DNA from 2 places in the Streptosporangium sp. NPDC006930 genome. Region 2 is predicted to be linked to the other one. Evidence: riboswitches for the same ligand, from Rfam matches in the RefSeq annotation. Region 2 holds a riboswitch; the other holds the start of a gene.
The links. Region 2 has a riboswitch for S-adenosylmethionine ahead of ABZ664_RS01690 (glutathione S-transferase C-terminal domain-containing protein). Riboswitches for the same ligand answer to the same signal wherever they lie in the genome.
Positions count from the first base shown of each region.

Region 1: it holds a riboswitch for S-adenosylmethionine, as region 2 does, so the genes downstream of both, ABZ664_RS17795 (aminotransferase class V-fold PLP-dependent enzyme) here and ABZ664_RS01690 (glutathione S-transferase C-terminal domain-containing protein) in region 2, are expected to answer to the same signal.

Region 1 is NZ_JBEYID010000009.1:94,776-98,149, reverse strand. It holds gene ABZ664_RS17805 (cytochrome P450) at 1-63, opposite strand, end outside; gene ABZ664_RS17800 (TerC family protein) at 83-1,039, opposite strand; SAM riboswitch class IV at 1,282-1,397, shown strand; gene ABZ664_RS17795 (aminotransferase class V-fold PLP-dependent enzyme) at 1,531-2,748, shown strand; gene ABZ664_RS17790 (NADH-quinone oxidoreductase subunit D) at 2,766-3,374, shown strand, end outside.
Region 2 is NZ_JBEYID010000001.1:355,145-358,518, forward strand. It holds gene ABZ664_RS01675 (ATP-binding cassette domain-containing protein) at 1-253, shown strand, start outside; gene ABZ664_RS01680 (ABC transporter permease) at 331-1,083, shown strand; gene ABZ664_RS01685 (DUF402 domain-containing protein) at 1,104-1,625, opposite strand; SAM riboswitch class IV at 1,678-1,790, shown strand; gene ABZ664_RS01690 (glutathione S-transferase C-terminal domain-containing protein) at 1,830-2,765, shown strand; gene ABZ664_RS01695 (FAD/NAD(P)-binding protein) at 2,762-3,374, shown strand, end outside.

The sequences.
Region 1 (3,374 bases), on a different contig from region 2:
CAGCTCGTCGTAGACGTCATAGGGATGGGCGACGAATTCCGGATTCCAGGGATCAAAGCGCACGTAATCATCGTAATCCTGGTCAGGAGTCGGCTCGCTTGTCCAAATTTCCCTTTTCGGTTGATTCGTCCACTCCGCCCGTAGGAGCGGTCTGGCTCGCCGGAACCCCCTGAGCCACCGGAGCCTCCGAACCGGCCCGGTGTGTAGGGTCCGCCGAATCCCTCGGGTCCTTCCGGTCCGTGCTGTCCGTGCTGTCCGTGCCGTCCACCGAGTCCGTACGACCCGCCTGGCCCTCGGCACCGTAGCGAGAACGCAGCTCGACCGGCTTACGCCTGCCCGCCTTGCCGCGCACCCGGATGTTCAACAGCTCCACCAGCAGCGAGAACGCCATCGCGAAGTAGATGTAGCCCTTGGGGATGTGCTGCTCGAACCCCTCGGCGATGAGCACGACGCCGATCAGCACCAGGAAGGACAGGGCGAGCATCTTGATGCTCGGGTGCCGGTCCACGAAGCGGCTGATCGGCCCGGAGGCGATCAGCATCACGATGACCGAGACGATGACGGCCGCGATCATGACGCCCAGCTCGTCGACCATGCCGACCGCGGTGATCACCGAGTCGAGCGAGAAGACGACGTCGAGGATCATGATCTGGATGATCACCGAGGTGAAGGACGCGGACACCTTGCCCTCGGAGTGGTGGGAGTCCCCCTCCAGGCTGCCGTGCATCTCGTGGACGCTCTTGCCCAGCAGGAACAGTCCTCCGAGTATCAGGATCAGGTCGCGCCCCGATATCCCCTGCCCGAAGACCTCGAACATCGGCGTCGTGAGCCTCACCACCCACGACAGCGCGAACAACAGGAGGAGACGGCTGAGCAGGGCGACGGAAATACCGATCTTGCGTGCCCTGTCACGCTGCGCGGGCGGGAGCTTGCCCACCAGGATCGAGATGAAGATGATGTTGTCGATCCCCAGGACGATCTCCAGGGCGACAAGGGTGAAAAAACCTATCCATATCTCGGGGTTGGTCACCCAATCCATGGCCTTCTCCTTCTTCGGCCGATTTCTTCGGCCAACGCTCGAACGCGCGATCATTCAGCCGGCTGAACCTTCTTCGGCTGACTCCAGGACGACCGGGAAAGGCCCCGAGTTCCTTCCTTTCGTCACAACTTCGCCGTCAATTCGCCGGACGCTCCCAGGCGCCCGCTCCTGCCCCGGATACCGGGTTGATCACCTTTCGGACTTGCGAGCCACCGCGGGGCGTCGGTTATAGTGCCTCCGTAGGTCATGAGTGCCAGTGACAAGCCCCGGCTCGCTGGCCGGCAACCCTCGCGTCCGCGGCGGGGTGCCCCGGGTGAGGACCTGGTCCGGCACGAGGTGTGCCGGGCAAGCGCGGGCTCCAGGCACCTATGCCATGGGTTGGGGTCCGATGACCTCGAAGGAGCCATGGCGTGTCCACCCTCACGATCCACACCCCCGTCACCTCGGCCACCACCGCCGTCCCCGAGACCCGCGCGTCCGGTGACCGGCCGATCCCGGCCGTGCTCGGCTCGGACCTGGAGGTCCCGGTCAGGGGCGGCAGGCTCGTCCGCTACGCCAACCTCGACTACGCCGCGAGCGCCCCCTGTCTGGAGCCGGTGAGCGCCGCCGTCGCCGCCGCGCTCCCGGCCTACTCCAGCGTCCACCGCGGCGCCGGGTACGCGTCCCAGCTGACCACGGCCCGCTACGAGCAGGCCAGGCACACGGTGCGGGCCTTCGTCGGCGCCCGCCCCGACGACTCGGTGATCTTCACCCGCAACACCACGGACGCGACCAACCTGCTGGCCCGCAGCCTGCCCGAGGGCACCACCGCCGTGGTCTTCGACACCGAGCACCACGCCTCGCTGCTGCCCTGGGAGCGGGTCGTGCGGCTCGCGGCCCCCGCCTTCCCCGGCGAGGCCGTCCGCGCCGTCGACGACACCCTCGCCTCGATCGACGGCCCCAAGCTGCTTGTCGTGACCGCCGCCTCCAACGTCACCGGGGAGCTGTGGCCGATCGCCGCGCTCGCCCACATCGCCCACCGCCACGGTGCCCGCGTCCTCGTCGACGCCGCGCAGCTCGTCCCGCACCGCCGCCTCAACCTGACGGCCCTCGACCTGGACTACGTGGTCTTCTCCGGCCACAAGCTCTACGCGCCGTTCGGCACGGGCGCGCTGATCGGCCGTTCCGACTGGCTCGCCGACGCCGAGCCGTACCTGCGGGGCGGCGGCGCGGTGAAGGCCGTGAACGACGACGACACCGAGTGGCACGACGACCCGGAGGCGCGGCACGAGGCCGGAACCCCGAACGTGCTGGGCGCCATCGCGCTCGCCGCGGCCTGCGACGCGCTGTCCGCCACCGGCTGGACCCCGCTGGTCCGCGAGGAGGAGCACCTCCTTCGGCGCCTGAGGGCGGGCCTCGCAGGTGTCCCCGGCGTCCACGAGCTCTCCCTGTGGGGCCCGGACCACCCGCGCGTCGGCATCGTCTCCTTCGTGGTGGACGGCTTCACCGCCCGCGAGATCGCCGAGGCCCTGTCCGGCGACTACGGCATCGGGGTCCGCGACGGCAAGTTCTGCGCCCATCCCTTCGTACGGCACCTGCTGGGCGCCAAGGACGGCGGCTGTGACGACGTCACCGCCTCCGCCGTCCGCGCCTCCATCGGCATCGGTACCACCTCCGAGCACGTCGACCGACTGATCGGCGCCCTGCGGGATCTTGCCTCGCGCGGCTGACGTGACAGCATGGCCCTATGACTGAAGGCGCGCGCCGTGAGCTGAGCGTGGGGATGGGGGCTGGAGCCGAAGCCGTACGGGGGGCGGACGGCAAGGAGCTCGCCACCGAGGACATGATCCTCAACATCGGGCCGCAGCACCCGTCCACGCACGGTGTGCTGCGGCTGCGGCTCACGCTGGACGGGGAACGGATCGGCTCCGCCGAGCCGATCGTGGGCTACATGCACCGGGGCGCCGAGAAGCTCTTCGAGGTGCGCGACTACCGGCAGATCATCGTGCTGGCGAACCGGCACGACTGGCTGTCGGCATTCGCCAACGAGCTGGGCGTCGTGCTCGCGGTGGAGCGGATGCTCGGCATGGAGGTGCCGACGAGGGCGGTCTGGACGCGCACGCTGATGGCCGAGCTCAACCGGGTGCTCAGCCACCTGATGTTCCTCGGCTCCTACCCGCTGGAGCTCGGCGCGATCACCCCGGTCTTCTACGCGTTCCGGGAGCGCGAGACCCTCCAGGCCGTGATGGAGGAGATCTCCGGCGGGCGCATGCACTACATGTTCAACCGGGTCGGCGGCCTCAAGGAGGAGATCCCCGCGGGGTGGACGGGCCGGGTCGCCCAGGCCGTGGCCGAT
Region 2 (3,374 bases):
CGCCGGCTCGTTCGCCGAGGTGACGCGCCTGCTCGGGGCGCGTGCCGTGCACGCCGATCCCGCCACGCTCACCGTCGAGGCGGCCACCGACGGGAGCGCCGCGGAGATCCGAGCCCTGCTGGACGAGGTGGATCCGGGGCGTTCGGCGGTCGAGAGGTTCACCGTGCGAGGCGCCACGCTCGACGACGCGTTCCTCGCCCTGACGGGCAACCTGACGGACAACCTGACGGACAAGGAGCGGGCCGGTGTCTGACCTCACCGTGATGGACGTCTCGATGAACGGGGAGCGGCGAGTGTCCGGTCCCGTGGTCGAGTGCGGAGGGCGGGCCGGTGTCTGAGCTCGTCGCCTGGCCGGTCATGACCGGCCGCGCCGTCCGCCTGTCGCTGCGCAACCTCGACGCGCTGATCACCTCGTTCCTGTTGCCCGTCATGATCATGCTGATGTTCGTCTACCTGTTCGGCGGCGCGATCCAGACCGGCACCGACTACGTCACCTACGCCGTCCCCGGCGTCCTCGTCATGTGCGCCTCCTACGGCGCCTCCCTGACCGCGGTCGCCGTCAGCCAGGACATGAGCCGGGGGATCGTCGACAGGTTCAGGTCGATGGACGTCGGCGGAGGGGCGTTCCTGGGCGGGCACGTGGCCGCCAGCACCGTGCGCAACCTCACCTCGCTCGTCATCGTGTTCGTCGTCGCGTTCCTGCTCGGCTTCCGGGCGGACGCGGACCTGGCGGGCTGGGCCGCGGCGGCGGGCATCCTGGTGGTGTTCGTCCTGGCCGTCTCCGCGGTCTCCGCCGTGGTCGGCCTGCTGGCCAGGACGCCGGAGGCCGCGGGCGGCTTCACCTTCGCGGTGATGTTCCTGCCCTACCCGAGCAGCGCCTTCGTCCCGGTCCACACCATGCCCACGTGGCTGCACGGGTTCGCGGAGAACCAGCCGGCCACGCCGATCATCGAGTCCGTGCGCGGCCTGCTGCTCGACAGGCCCGTGGGGAGCGACCCGTGGAAGGCGCTGGCCTGGTGCGGTGGTTTCCTGCTGGTCTCGGCGCTGCTGTCCGGCAGGTTGTTCCGCGACCGCGCCCGCTGAGGTCGCCGGAGGGGACGCGCTCAGCCGACCAGGGTGAGCCAGTGCGGCGCGTCCCCGAAGGGGGCGGTGCGGGTGGTGACCGCCTCCATCAACCAGGCGGCCGAGGCGCGGGCGTTCTCGACCACGTCGGGCGGGTAGGCGTACCTGACCCGGTGCTCCTCGAACTCGTCCTCGTCGTCCAGGAAGACCCGGCTCCGGCGGCCCTTCAGCAGGTTCCCGCGGGTCCTGATCACGTCGAGGTCGAGGTCGATCATGGTGACCTGGCCGTCGCTCCACCGGGGCACCGTGGAGATGTCGCAGTAGATCTCGTGCTTGTGCGGGGCCGTGTTGAACGCGGCCGTCCACCAGGCGTCGCGGGGGAAGAGCATCACGAACGGATGCGGCCAGGCGATCGCGGGCCCGTCGCCCTTGTGGCCGCTGGAGTTGGCCACGCAGCCCGTCCACACCCCGTACTCGTCCTCGCCGAGCAGCAGGCCGCGGTGGTGCCAGTGCAGTGACCCGTCGTACTTGCGGTAGACCACGTTCACGCTCTCATAGGACATTCCTCGACATTAAGGCTTGACAGAGATCTATGTATTTCCTACCTTCTAAATAGGTTAAGAGTGTCAGTGCGAAGCCCCGGCTGGCTGACCGGCAACCCTCGCACCGCGGCGGGGTGCCCCCGGGGGAGACCAGGCGGCACGGTGGGCGTGCCGCAAGCGCGGACCCCTGCACAGGGGTCACCACGACATGTCCGGGAGCGTCAGATGCCGAAGAGCAGCACACTGAACCACGCGAGCCCCGTCGACCTCGACACCCACGGCCACTACCGGCCCGGTGGCAGGCCCGGCCTGCGCTACCCCTTCCAGGGGCGGATCGGCACAACCGCCTTCCCCGCCGAGCCGGGGCGCTACCACCTCTACGTCGCGGCCGTCTGTCCGTACGCACAGCGCGCCGCCATCGTGCGCTCCCTCAAGGGACTCCAGGACGTGGTCTCGCTCTCCTACGTCGACGACGAGCGCGACGGGCGCGGGTGGGCGTTCCGCGAGCGGCGCGGGGCCGACCCGGTCAACGGCTTCACCACCCTGCGGCAGGCGTACGAGGCGACCGAGCCCGGCTTCGACGGGCACGTCTCCGTGCCGGTCCTGTGGGACAGGACGAGCGGCCGCGTCGTCAGCAACAACTTCCCCGACATCACGATCGACCTCGCCACCCGGTTCGGCGGCGACCCCGAGGCCGACCTCTACCCCGAGGAGCTCAGGCCGGAGATCGACGAGCTCAACACGAGGATCTACGAGATCGTCAACACGGCGGCGGGCCGCGTGGCGTCGGCCACCACCGAGACCGCGTACACCGAGGCGCGCGCAGGAGTGATCGCCTTCCTGGCCGAGCTGGACGACCGGCTGGCCGACCGCAGGTACCTGTTCGGCTCGGGAATCACCGAGGCGGACGTGCGGCTCTGGCCGACCCTGCTCCGCTTCGACCTGAGCGACAACCCGGCGGCCAGGATCAGCGAGCGCCCGCTGACCTCCTTCACCAACCTGTGGGCCTACGCCAGGGACCTCTACGCCCACCCCGCCTTCCGCGAGAACACCGACTTCACCGTCATCTCCCCTTTCCGCGGCGAGACCGACACCTGGCGTGTCCCGGTCGAGCCGCTGTACGCCGACTGGGACGAGCCGCACCGCAGAGCCGCCGTATGAGCGCCTCGATCGCCGTCGTCGGCGCGGGACCGACGGGCACCTGCCTGGTGGAGCGGATCTGCGCCAACGCCGCCGACCTGCTCGGCTGGCCGTCGCTGGACGTCCACGTGATCGACCCCCACCCGCCGGGCGGCGGGCGCGTCTGGCGGCGCGACCAGCCGGACCTGCTCTGGATGAACTCCACCGCGGCCGACGTGACGCTCTTCACCGACGAGTCGGTACGGTGCGAGGGACCGATCCGCCCGGGACCCACGCTGGCCGAATGGCTCGGCGGAGACCCCGGCGGGTTCGCCACCCGCCCCGCGCAGAGCGGCTACCTCTCCCACGTCTTCCGCCACGCGGTGGCGACCGCGCCGCGCGGTGTTCGGGTGCACGTGCACGCCACCCGCGCCGTCGACCTCGCCGACATCCCCGGCGGCCAGGCGGTGAGGCTGGCGGACGGCAGGACGATCGAGGTCGACGCGGTGATCCTCGCCCAGGGACACGGCGACGTGACCCCGACGAGCGAGGAGGGCACCCTGGCCCGCCTCGCCACGCGCGCGGGGCTGCGCTACCTGCCCACCGGCTACGCGGCGGACCTCGACCTCGACAACATCCCCACGAGGGAGC